One region of the Pseudomonas sp. LBUM1648 genome, then DNA from elsewhere that is predicted to be linked to it. Evidence: predicted binding sites of a transcription regulator. Region 1 holds the regulator's gene; the other holds the start of a gene.
The links. Region 1 encodes FliA, which starts transcription of late flagellar genes. Its sites were predicted from a motif close to CTAAAGTTTNNNNNNNNNNNGCCGNTAA; they were not measured.
Positions count from the first base shown of each region.

Region 2: ACA043_RS22475 (methyl-accepting chemotaxis protein) is a predicted target of FliA. The motif match lies at 4,089-4,116, and genes of this name have one in related genera.

Region 1 is NZ_CP166808.1:1,786,062-1,792,070, forward strand. Features, by position in the region: gene flhA (flagellar biosynthesis protein FlhA) at 1-320, shown strand, start outside; gene flhF (flagellar biosynthesis GTPase FlhF) at 332-1,672, shown strand; gene fleN (flagellar synthesis regulator FleN) at 1,789-2,619, shown strand; gene fliA (RNA polymerase sigma factor FliA) at 2,616-3,356, shown strand; gene ACA043_RS08190 (chemotaxis response regulator CheY) at 3,523-3,894, shown strand; gene ACA043_RS08195 (protein phosphatase CheZ) at 3,912-4,700, shown strand; gene ACA043_RS08200 (chemotaxis protein CheA) at 4,755-6,009, shown strand, end outside.
Region 2 is NZ_CP166808.1:4,956,634-4,962,642, reverse strand. Features, by position in the region: gene ACA043_RS22490 (2OG-Fe(II) oxygenase family protein) at 1-842, opposite strand, end outside; gene ACA043_RS22485 (inorganic phosphate transporter) at 1,010-2,623, opposite strand; gene ACA043_RS22480 (transporter) at 2,932-3,954, opposite strand; gene ACA043_RS22475 (methyl-accepting chemotaxis protein) at 4,230-5,852, shown strand; gene ACA043_RS22470 (hypothetical protein) at 5,962-6,009, shown strand, end outside.

The sequences.
Region 1 (6,009 bases):
CCGAGCTGCCTGTGATCACATTGGAACCAAGGTTGGAACAAATATTGCTCAATAGTCTGCAGAAGGCAGGACAAGGCTCGGAAGAGGGCGTTCTGCTGGAGCCAAGCATGGCCGAGAAGCTGCAACGGTCGCTCATCGAAGCGGCGCAGCGTCAGGAAATGCAAGGTCAGCCGGTGATCCTGTTGGTAGCAGGCCCGATTCGCGCGATGCTTTCGCGCTTCGGTCGCCTCGCAGTTCCGGGGCTGCACGTGCTGGCCTACCAGGAAATCCCGGACAACAAGCAAGTGACGATCGTTGCGACAGTAGGGCCCAACGGCTGAGGTAGTGGTTTATGCAAGTTAAGCGTTTTTTCGCCGCCGATATGCGTCAGGCCATGAAGCTGGTTCGTGATGAGCTGGGCGCTGATGCCGCCATCATTGGCAACCGCCGCATTGCCGGCGGCGTCGAGCTGACGGCGGCGCTGGATTACAAACTGTCGGCGCTGGCGCCACGGGTTCCGAACATGGAACTTGAGGATGAATTGCGCAAGACCCAGTCGCGTATCGTCACTGCACAAGCCGAACTGAGCCTGCGTGGCGAAGCCGACGGCAATAGCAATCGCCAGATCTTTGCCGGGCTGCCGTTGACCGCTGGCCTGCCGCTGACTGCCGCCGAACCGTTGAGCGAGCCGACTTACGCTGCGCCAGCGCGTCCAGCCCCGGCACCTGCGCAATCGTCTGGCGGTGTTGATCCGCGTGCACTGGATTCGATGCGTTTTGAATTGAACAGCCTGCGCGAGCTGATGGAAGTCCAGCTCGGCACCCTGGCCTGGAATCAGCTGCAAGGCAGCCGCCCGGCGCAAGCCAACCTGTATCGCCGTCTGCAACGGATCGGTCTGTCCGGCCCGTTGTCGCGCGACTTGCTGGCGATGATCACTGATATCGAAGAACCTCGTCAGGCCTGGCGCATGTTGCTGGCGCACCTGGCGCGGATGATTGCCGTACCGGAAGTCGAGCCGCTGGAAGAGGGCGGTGTGATTGCGATGGTCGGCCCTGCCGGCATGGGCAAGACCACCACGCTGGCCAAGCTTGCTGCGCGCTATGTGCTCAAATACGGCGCGCAGAACGTCGCGCTGGTGAGCATGGACAGCTTCCGCATCGGCGCTCAGGAACAACTGAAGACCCTGGGCCGGATTCTCAACGTGCCGGTAACCCACGTCGATCCGGGCCAGTCGCTGGTCCAGGCGCTGGATCCGCTGCTGCGCAAACGCGTGGTGCTGATCGATACCGCCGGCCTGCAAGCCAGCGATCCGGCACTGCGCATGCAGCTCGAAAGCCTGGCCGGTCGTGGCATTCGTTCAAAAAATTATCTGGTCTTGGCAACCACCAGCCAGAAACAGGTTCTAACCGCCGCTTATCACAGTTACAAGCGTTGCGGGCTCGCCGGGTGCATCCTGACTAAACTGGATGAAACGGCCAGCCTTGGCGAAGTGTTGAGCCTGGCGATCAGTCATGAATTGCCGGTCGCGTACCTGACCGATGGCCCACGGATTCCGGATGATTTGCATCTGCCGCGCCGTCATCAACTGGTCAGCCGCGCCGTCAGCGTGCAAATGCAGGAAGAACCCAGCGAAGAAGCCATGGCTGACATGTTCGCTGATATCTATCACAGCCCGACCAAGCAGGTAGGCTGAGGTATTCATGAACAGTTTTTGTACCTACATCGATGGTCTGCCACGCATTGTTCCGGTTGTGAACGCGCAGCCAGTAATGTGGCCTCCGTCTATGCAAGACAAGGTAAAGAAATAACATGGGCAGCATGCATCCCGTACAGGTGATCGCGGTGACCGGCGGCAAAGGTGGCGTCGGCAAGACTAACGTGTCAGTGAACTTGTCTCTGGCGCTGGCAGAGCTTGGCCGTCGGGTCATGCTGCTGGACGCCGATCTGGGGCTGGCGAACGTCGACGTTCTGCTGGGCCTGACGCCCAAACGCACGCTGGCCGACGTGATCGAAGGCCGCTGCGAGCTGCGCGACGTTTTGTTGCAAGGCCCGGGCGGGATCCGCATCGTGCCCGCTGCGTCCGGCACCCAGAGCATGGTTCACCTCAGCCCGGCGCAACATGCCGGTCTGATTCAGGCCTTCAGTGACATCGGCGACAATCTCGACGTTTTGGTGATAGACACCGCTGCGGGTATTGGTGACTCGGTAGTCAGTTTTGTTCGCGCCGCGCAAGAAGTGTTGCTGGTGGTCTGCGACGAGCCGACCTCGATCACTGACGCTTACGCCCTGATCAAGTTGCTCAATCGCGATTACGGCATGAACCGCTTCCGCGTCCTGGCCAACATGGCCCAGAGCCCGCAAGAAGGTCGCAACCTGTTCGCCAAATTGACCAAGGTCACGGATCGTTTTCTTGACGTGGCCCTACAATACGTCGGCGCCGTGCCTTACGACGAAAGCGTGCGCAAGGCGGTGCAGAAGCAGCGTGCGGTCTATGAAGCCTTCCCGCGCTCCAAGTGCGCGCTGGCGTTCAAGGCGATCGCCCAGAAGGTCGACACCTGGCCGCTGCCTGCCAACCCGCGCGGCCACCTTGAGTTTTTCGTCGAACGCCTCGTGCAGCAAACGGCAGGGCCTGTGCTATGACCGCCAGCGGTATGAATTACTACAAGAAGTCGGCACGTGACGCGCAGTACGAATTGATCGAGCGTTACGCGCCACTGGTAAAACGCATTGCCTATCACCTGCTGGCGCGATTGCCGGCGAGTGTGCAGGTCGAGGATCTGATCCAGGCCGGGATGATCGGTCTGCTCGAAGTCTCGACCAAATATGACGCCAGCAAAGGCGCCAGTTTCGAAACGTACGCGGGCATTCGAATCCGCGGCGCGATGCTCGACGAAGTGCGCAAAGGGGACTGGGCGCCACGCTCGGTTCACCGCAACACCCGTATGGTCAGTGACGCGATTCGTGCAATTGAAGCTAAAACCGGCCGTGATGCTAAAGATCACGAGGTTGCGGCCGAACTCCAATTGAGTCTCGACGATTACTACGGGATTTTGAATGACACCCTGGGCAGCCGCTTGTTCAGTTTCGACGACCTGTTGCAGGACGGCGAACACGAAGGGCTGCACGAGGATGGCGCCAGTGCTCATCTTGAGCCGTCACGCGATCTGGAAGATGAACGCTTCCAGGCAGCGCTGGCGGACGCGATTGCCAATTTGCCGGAGCGTGAGCGACTGGTGTTGGCGCTGTACTACGACGAAGAGCTGAACCTCAAGGAGATCGGTGAAGTCCTTGGCGTCAGTGAATCGCGGGTCAGCCAGTTACACAGCCAGTGCGCGGCCCGTTTGCGGGGGCGTTTGGGGGAGTGGCGAGCGCGCTGAAGGCAGTGTGGGGACACTGCGAACGAGGCTGGTGCGGTGATAAACGGCACCGGTCTTGCTCTGTTGTGCTCCAGACAGTCTTCGAGTGCTGCGCCGATTGATTGAAGTGGCGCGTCCAGGTGCTGGGCGCGTTTAAGACTGCTTGGAGGTCGAATTGAACAAAGACATGAAAATCCTCATCGTTGATGACTTCTCAACGATGCGGCGGATCATCAAGAACCTGCTGCGGGATCTTGGGTTCACCAACACCGTAGAGGCCGACGATGGCGTCACCGCCATTCCGGTACTCAACAGCGGCAGCATCGACTTTCTGGTAACGGACTGGAACATGCCGGGCATGACCGGTATCGATCTGCTGCGTCACGTGCGTGCCGATGAAAAACTCAAGCACCTGCCAGTGCTGATGGTGACCGCTGAAGCCAAGCGCGAGCAAATCATCGAGGCCGCTCAGGCCGGTGTGAACGGCTACGTGGTCAAACCTTTCACGGCTCAGGCGTTGAAAGACAAAATCGAGAAGATTTTCGAACGCATCGGCTGATGACGCGCGGGGGAGCTATGGAGCATAACGAATCTTCACAGGGCGATTTCGAATCGACCCTGAAAAAACACGCGGTCGAACTGGTCGAGAGCCTTGAAAAAGGCAGGTTCGGCGACGCTGTGCAACTGATCCATGAGCTCAATCAGACCCGTGACCGCGGCCTGTATCAGGAAGTGGGCAAGCTCACACGCGAACTGCACAGTGCGATCGTCAACTTCCAGATCGATCCGCACATGCCGCAGGCCGAGGAAGTGTCGCAAATCACCGACGCCACCGAACGCCTGGGCTATGTGGTCAAGCTGACAGAAGCCGCGGCCAACCGCACCATGGATCTGGTGGAAAGCGCCACGCCGGTGGTCAATGGTCTGGCTGAAGAAGCCCAGGCCTTGAGCACCGATTGGGGTCGTTTCATGCGTCGTGAAGTCGGGGCTGAAGAGTTCCGCGAACTGGCGCGCCGGGTCGACGGTTTTCTGTCGCGCAGCAGCACGGACAACCGTGCGGTGTCGAGCAATCTGAACGACATCCTGCTGGCTCAGGATTATCAGGACCTTACCGGTCAAGTGATCAAGCGTGTGACCCAACTGGTCACCGAAGTCGAAAGCAATTTGCTCAAACTCGTCCTCATGGCCAGTCAGGTGGACCGCTTTGCGGGCATCGAACATGACCGTGCGGCGATGCTTGCAGAAAAAGATCCACAAAAACATCTCTCGCAGGGTGAAGGTCCGCAGATTCATGCCGATAAACGAGAAGACGTTGTGTCCGGTCAGGACGATGTGGACGATTTGTTATCCAGCCTTGGATTCTAGAGTTTTTGAATTTTAGGTTTTTTGGGTTTTTAGACCTGTAGGAGCACCCCATTAATGAGCTTCGGCGCCGATGAAGAGATCCTTCAGGATTTCCTGGTTGAGGCCGGCGAGATTCTTGAGCAACTGTCCGAACAACTGGTCGAGCTGGAAAGCCGTCCGGATGACGCAGATCTGCTCAACGCAATTTTTCGCGGTTTTCACACTGTAAAAGGGGGCGCCGGCTTCCTTCAGCTCAACGAGCTGGTGGAGTGCTGTCACATCGCCGAAAACGTGTTCGACATCCTGCGCAAGGGTGAGCGTCGCGTTGATGCAGAACTGATGGACGTTGTCCTCGAAGCACTGGACGCAGTGAACAGCATGTTCAGCGAAGTCCGTGAACGTGCCCCGATCACCGCTGCGACTCCGCAACTGCTGGCTGCACTGGCACGTCTGGCCGAGCCGCAAACGGCGGATGAAGCCCCGGCTTCGCCAGTGGCCGAGATGATCGAGGAACTGGTCGTCGAGGGCGATTCTGGCGACATCACCGATAACGAATTTGAACAGCTGCTGGACTCGCTGAACGCCGTCAAGGCCGAAGCCGAGGCCCCGGCCGCTGCTGCACCTGCGCAAACTGCCGATGCGGCAGCCAGCGATGAAATCACCGATGCCGAGTTCGAGTCGTTGCTCGATCAACTGCACGGCAAAGGTCAGTTTGCAGCCGACGCGGTCACGCCAGCAGCGGCCAAACCTGCGGCACCTGCGGCGGGCGACAGTTCGGACATCACCGACGACGAATTCGAAGCACTGCTCGATCAGTTGCACGGCAAAGGCAACTTCGCTGTTGAAGCGCTGGAGTCGGCAATTGCTTCGGCACCTGCTGCGCCTGCCGCTCCGGTGGCTGCCGCTGCCGGCAGTGATCTGATCAGCGATCACGAGTTCGAATCGCTGCTCGACGAATTGCACGGCAAAGGCAAGTTCACTGAAGTTGGCGCCGCTGCTGCAGGCTCCGCTTCGACAGTCGCCACGCCTGCCGCGAAGGCACCGGTCGCTGCTGCACCGAAACCTGCCGCCAAGCCTGAGCCAAAAGCTGAAGCGCCAAAACCGGCTGCCGCTGCTGCACCGGCTCCGGCCCGTGCTCCGGCTGCACCGCCACCGGAAAAACCGGCGAGCGAAGCCGAGACCACCGTGCGGGTCGACACTGCACGTCTCGACGAAATCATGAACATGGTCGGCGAGTTGGTGCTGGTGCGTAACCGTCTGGTGCGCCTGGGTCTCAACAGCGGCGACGAAGCCATGCAAAAGGCCGTGTCGAACCTCGACGTGGTCACGG
Region 2 (6,009 bases), 3.2 Mb from region 1:
GAAAAATCGTGGGCGTGGAAATAATCTTTGAAACCGGCACCGACATCCGGACAGGCGCTGTCGACATTGATCGCGCCGCGCTGATGTTTGAGGTCATCCAGGTGCATCAGGCGGAAATCCACGCTGAAGCGGGTTTGCTGAGTGTGATTGGCCACGGTGCCGTGCAGGTGTGAGCCGGAGAAAATCAGCATTTCGCCGGTATTGCCGGCGATACGCAGTTCGGACGCGGTATTGATCTCTTCCTGCGGCACCGGATGCACGCGGACTTCGTCCTTGAGGTTGTCCTTGGCCTTGTGCCGCTGGTTGCTGATCCAGTCCGACAGGCTCCACTGACTGGAGGTGTTTTTCACCGGCACATCGAAGTAGCCGGTGTTGATCATCATCGTTTGATCCGGGGAAATGGTGTGCACCGGCATCCAAGTGTTGATCTGGCAATCGACGCTGCCATACCAGGTGTCGCGATGCGGCTTGTAGGCGTAGCTGACCCCGGCGTGCAGGTAGTCGTAATTGGGTACGACGCGGATGCGCGGCACGTCGAAGATGTATTCACGCGGATCGGCGCCGATCTCTTCGATAAAACTCAAAATCAGTTCTTTGACGCGCAGGCTGTTGGTGAACTGGCCCTTGAGGCGAGTCACCAGCACGACGAACTCTTCCACCGGCATCAGCGTGTGCAGCGCCTGGTGTTGGGTTTCACCGTTGAATGCAGCCGTGATGCTCTCTTGAGCAAAGGCACACAGTTGGTGGGCAGCGCGCAGTTGCGTGTTCAGAAAGATATCGCCGGCGTAGATGGCTTCCTTGAAGTCAGCTCGTTGTTGAAGCTGATTGATGTACAAATTCACTGTTGCCCTCCTGGAGACGTCGAGTGACTTAATAATCGGCACCCGACCGACAAACTGAAGCGTTTTTTGACCACTGGCGCTTTGCGGCGAGGCTGGCAAGTTTCAAACCGACAAAAGAAATCCCGGTGTGCGCGGGGCCAGCCGGGATCTTTCGAGCGAATGTGAGCTTAGAACAATTGGGTGAACAACCAGTACAGGCTGCCCGACAACAAAATCGCCGCCGGCAACGTCAGCACCCACGCCATCAACAAATTGCGGATGGTCTTCATCTGTAATCCGCCGCCATTGGCAACCATGGTCCCGGCCACGCCCGAAGACAACACGTGCGTCGTCGACACCGGCAAACCGAACATGTCGGCTGCGCCAATGGTCAGCATTGCCACGGTTTCCGCCGACGCGCCTTGTGCGTAAGTCAGGTGGGTCTTGCCGATTTTCTCGCCGACCGTCACCACAATCCGCTTCCAGCCAACCATGGTGCCTAGCCCGAGCGCGATGGCCACGGCGATCTTCACCCACAGCGGAATAAATCGCGTCGCGTTATCGATCTGCTGCTTGAACAGTTGCAGTTTGCCGCTGGTGTCGGCGTCGAAGTTGCCGACCTTGTTCTTGTCCATCAGGCGAATGGTTTCGCTGGCCAGGTACATGTCGTTACGCACGTTGCCCATGGCTTCGGCCGGGACTTTCGCCAGCGAGCCGTAGCCTTTGACTTCTTCACCGATGTGCCCGGTGAGGGCGGCGAGGGCGGGGACCAATTGCGGCGAGGCTTCCTTGCTGCGCATGTAATCCGAGAGGATTGGGCGCGGATCGGCCGGCGCCGGCAGCGGTGAACTTTTGACCAGCGCTTGCTGGGTGACTTGCGCCACGGCGGCGAACTGCAGTGATTGTTCTTCCGGCATGGTGCGATTCAAGGCGTAGGCCATCGGCAAGGTGCCGACCAGAATCAGCATGATCAGGCCCATGCCTTTCTGCCCGTCGTTGGAGCCGTGGGCGAACGATACGCCGGTGCAGGTCAGGATCAGCAAACCGCGAATCCACCACGGTGGCGGGGTGTTGCCTTCAGGTGCCTTGTACAGCGAACGGTTCTTCACGAACGCGCGCAGCGCCAGCAGCAACAACGCCGCAAAACCGAAACCCACCAGCGGCGACAGCAGCAAGGCGTAACCGATCTTCGTTGCCTGCGCCCAGTCCACGCCAGAGGTGCCGTCGCGCCCGTGCATCAGCGCATTGGCCACGCCGACGCCGATGATCGAGCCGATCAACGTATGCGACGACGAGGCCGGCAAGCCCAGCCACCAGGTGCCGAGGTTCCACAGGATCGCCGCAATCAGCAGGGCGAAGATCATCGCGAACCCGGCGGACGAGCCGACCTGCAGGATCAGCTCCACCGGCAGCAACGCGATGATGCCGAACGCCACCGCGCCACTGGACAGCAGCACACCGAGGAAATTGAAGAACCCCGACCAGACCACCGCCACATTCGGCGGCAGCGAGTGGGTGTAGATCACTGTGGCCACGGCGTTGGCGGTGTCGTGGAAACCGTTGACGAACTCAAAGCCGAGCGCAATCAGCAGTGCCACGCCGAGCAGCAGGAACGGCGTCCACGTGGTGACCACGGTGCCGAGTTCGTGCATGTCGTGCATCAGGCTATAGGCCGTGAACAGCATCCCCATGGCCAGCACTGCGAAAAAGATCACGTAGGTGAACGGGCCGGTTTTCTTGTCGAGGGCGGGCCTGCCGCTGGGGGCAGACGTTTGGCGGGCGGTCAGGGAGGGAGTAGCCATGAGCGGACAATCCTGAGCGAGGGAAGGAATGTCGCCCATGATCGTTGCAGAATGTTACAGAGAGACTGCTTCAGGTCAGTGTTTGGTCTGTCAGCCGATTGATCACGACAACTGATGAAGTTCCCGGTGGCGAGGGGATTTATCCCCGATCGGCTGCGCAGCAGTCGTAAATACGGTGACCACTGTTTAACTGATAAACCAAGGTGTCGGGTTTTGGGGCTGCTTCGCAACCCATCGGGGATAAATCCCCTCACCACAAAAGCTGATGTCGCCCTGTAGAAGTTGCCGCAGGCTGCGATCTTTTGCTCTTAATAATCCCCGCGTTTGCGAAACGCCCAGCGCCCGGCAATCACGGTAAACGTCGCCACCAGCGCGACCAATATCCAGAACCCCTCCGGATCTTGCGACAACGGCACGCCCCCCACATTCATCCCGAAGAAACCGGCAATGATATTGATCGGCAGCGCCAGCACCGTCACCACGGTCAGGGTGAACAGTGTGCGGTTGCTCTGTTCGTTGAGGTTGGCGGCGATTTCTTCCTGAAGCAGTTTGATCCGCTCGCCGAGGGCAGTGAGGTCGTTGATGATCAGCGCAAATTCCTCGGTGGATTTGCGCAACTCCTTGACGTCCTCCTTCTGCAACCACGGCGGCGGGCGATTGAGCAGGCGCAGCAACGAACCCGGCTCCAGCGCCAACAGCCGCTGCAAACGCACCAGCACCCGTCGGTGGGCGCCGAGTTCGGCACGGTTGGTCGACAGCCGCGATGAGAGCAATTCGTCCTCGATCTGATCGACGCTGAGGCTGGTCTTGCGCACGATCTGCGTCAGCACTTCGCCCTGATCGCGCAGCAGGTGCACGAGCAATTCCGAGGGCGAGCGAAAGCGCTCGCCGGCCTTCACCGACGAACGCAATTTATCCACCGAATGCAGCGGTTGCAGGCGCGCACTGACGATCAGTTTGCTGCGCACGCACACCCACAGCGTCGACACATCAGAAGAGACCATGCTGCTGAGGTTGAACACCACGTCGTTGACCACCGCCAGCAATGCCGAGTCGACATGTTCGATGCGCGTCGAACGCGAGCCTTCGTGCAGCGCCTCAAAAAACTCGTCGGGCAATTGCAGATGGCTTTTCATCCAGCGCTCGCACGCCGCGTGCGCCAGGTTCAGGTGCAGCCAGAGGAATTCGCCGCTGTCGCTGTCGTCCTGCAGGCAGCGCAGTGCCGTCGCCGAATCGACCTCGCGGCCACGCTCACCGGGCAGAAAACGAAAGCCGTAGAGCAAGCCAAACAGGTCAGGATCGCGATGACTGATATCGAGGCTGTGGTTCATGAAGGCTCGCTGCGAGGTTGGCGTGAGACAGGGAATTCACAGATTCACCTGAACCGCATCATCGCAATGTCACATGACGTTTGTGTGACGGCAAAATGACGTCAAATCAGCGACTTACCGGCGGTCGGATTTTTCTCAAGAAGCGCTCTGGAACGCCGATCACAGGTGCATTAGGTTGCGCGCCATTGGCCACAGGCCAAGGTTCGCTGACAGGGAAGTCCGCACCATTTCACGCTCGTTTCGGGCGTGCCTCATCCCTGTCTTGAGTACCTGCGATGCTGCAAAAATCCCTGAGAGCGCAAATTCTCGCCCTGCTGAGTGGCAGCCTGTTGGCGATGCTGTTGATCGCGCTGGCCTGTTTCCATTTCCTGTCCAACGGCGTGCAAAGCTACAGCCAGTTGATCGCAGGCCCCTTGCACACTTCGCAACTGATCGACGAAGCCAACCTGCAATTCAAGGTGCAGGTGCAGGAATGGAAAAACGTCCTGCTGCGCGGCAAGCAACCGGCAGACCTGGCCAAGTACTGGGGCCAGTTCGAAGACCGTCAGCGCGATGTGCAGAACATTCTCGGTGAACTGGCCAGCCAGAAAGGTATCGAGCCAAGTCTGAAAAACCGTATCGATCGTTTGCGCGACGAGCACCGTCAGTTGGGCGCTGCTTACCAGAAGGGTCGCGACGCCTATGTAGCGGCGGGCGGCGATCCAACGGCGGGCGACGCCGCTGTCAAAGGCGTCGACCGCGCGACCAGCGAGCAGATGAGCGAACTGGTGACCGAGTTGCGCAAACAGGGCACCGAGCAGTCGGCGCTGATCAGTGCCGAGGCTGATCGCACGGTATTGCTAGGCACCCTGGTGATGCTTGCTTCAAGTTTGCTGATTGGTCTGCTCAGCTTGTGGCTGGTCAACCGCAATCTGGTCGATCCGATCCGTAAGCTGATTGATTACGTGACCCAGTTGAGCCGAGGCAAATTGGCCGAGCGCGTGTCCAGCGACCGTCAGGATGAATTGGGCAACCTCGCCGCCGCCGCCAATACGCTGCGCGATTTCCTCGCTGAAACCTTCACCCGTTTGCAGCGCAGTGCCAGTGACCTGGACAGCGCCAGCGGCGAGTTGAACGCCATCGCCACCACTATGGCCGGCGGCACCAACGAGCAATTCAACCGCACCGATCAAGTGGCCACGGCAATGAACGAAATGTCTGCCACCGCCCAGGAAGTGGCGCGTCACGCCGCCGATGCGGCGCGCGCTGCCGACGATGCCGACCAGTCCGCCCAGCAGGGTGAAAAGGTCATGCAAAGCACTATTCACACCATCACGCAGATGCGCGGCGAAATCGCCAACACCGCCACGGTGATCCGTCGTCTGGAAGCCGACAGCGGCCGTATCGGCAAGGTGCTGGAAGTGATTCGCGGCATTGCCGAGCAGACCAACCTGCTGGCGTTGAACGCCGCCATTGAAGCGGCGCGGGCCGGTGAGGCCGGGCGTGGTTTTGCTGTGGTCGCCGACGAAGTGCGCAACCTGGCGCAGCGTACGGCGGAGTCGATCATCGAGATCAACCAGATCATCCAGAGCGTGCAGACCGGCGCGGTGGACGCCGCTCAAGCCATCGATAGCGGCCAGACCCGCAGCGATGAAAGCGTCGAGCAGGTCACCCAGGCCGGCGCGATGCTGGAGCGCATCACCCACGCGGTGGAAGCGATTCGCGACATGAACCGCCAGATCGCCACCGCCGCCGAAGAGCAGACGTCGGTAGCCGAGGACATCTCACGCAATCTGACCGAGATCACCTCCATCGCCAGCACCAACCTCGAGAGCGTCCAGCGCACCGAAAGTGCCAGCCAGAACCTGCATGGGCTGTCGGGGCAACTGAACGAAGTCACCGCGCGCCTGAGCGCCTGAGCCGTTGACTGTGTACCGGTTCGGATACCGAGTCGGTACACAGTCGATCTCAATTCAATGCGGCCATGGTCGATGACCGGTTATCCATAACCGGCATTGGAGCATTCCCATGGTCAGCATCACCTCTGTTTCGATCAACCAGACCCTCACCACAGCG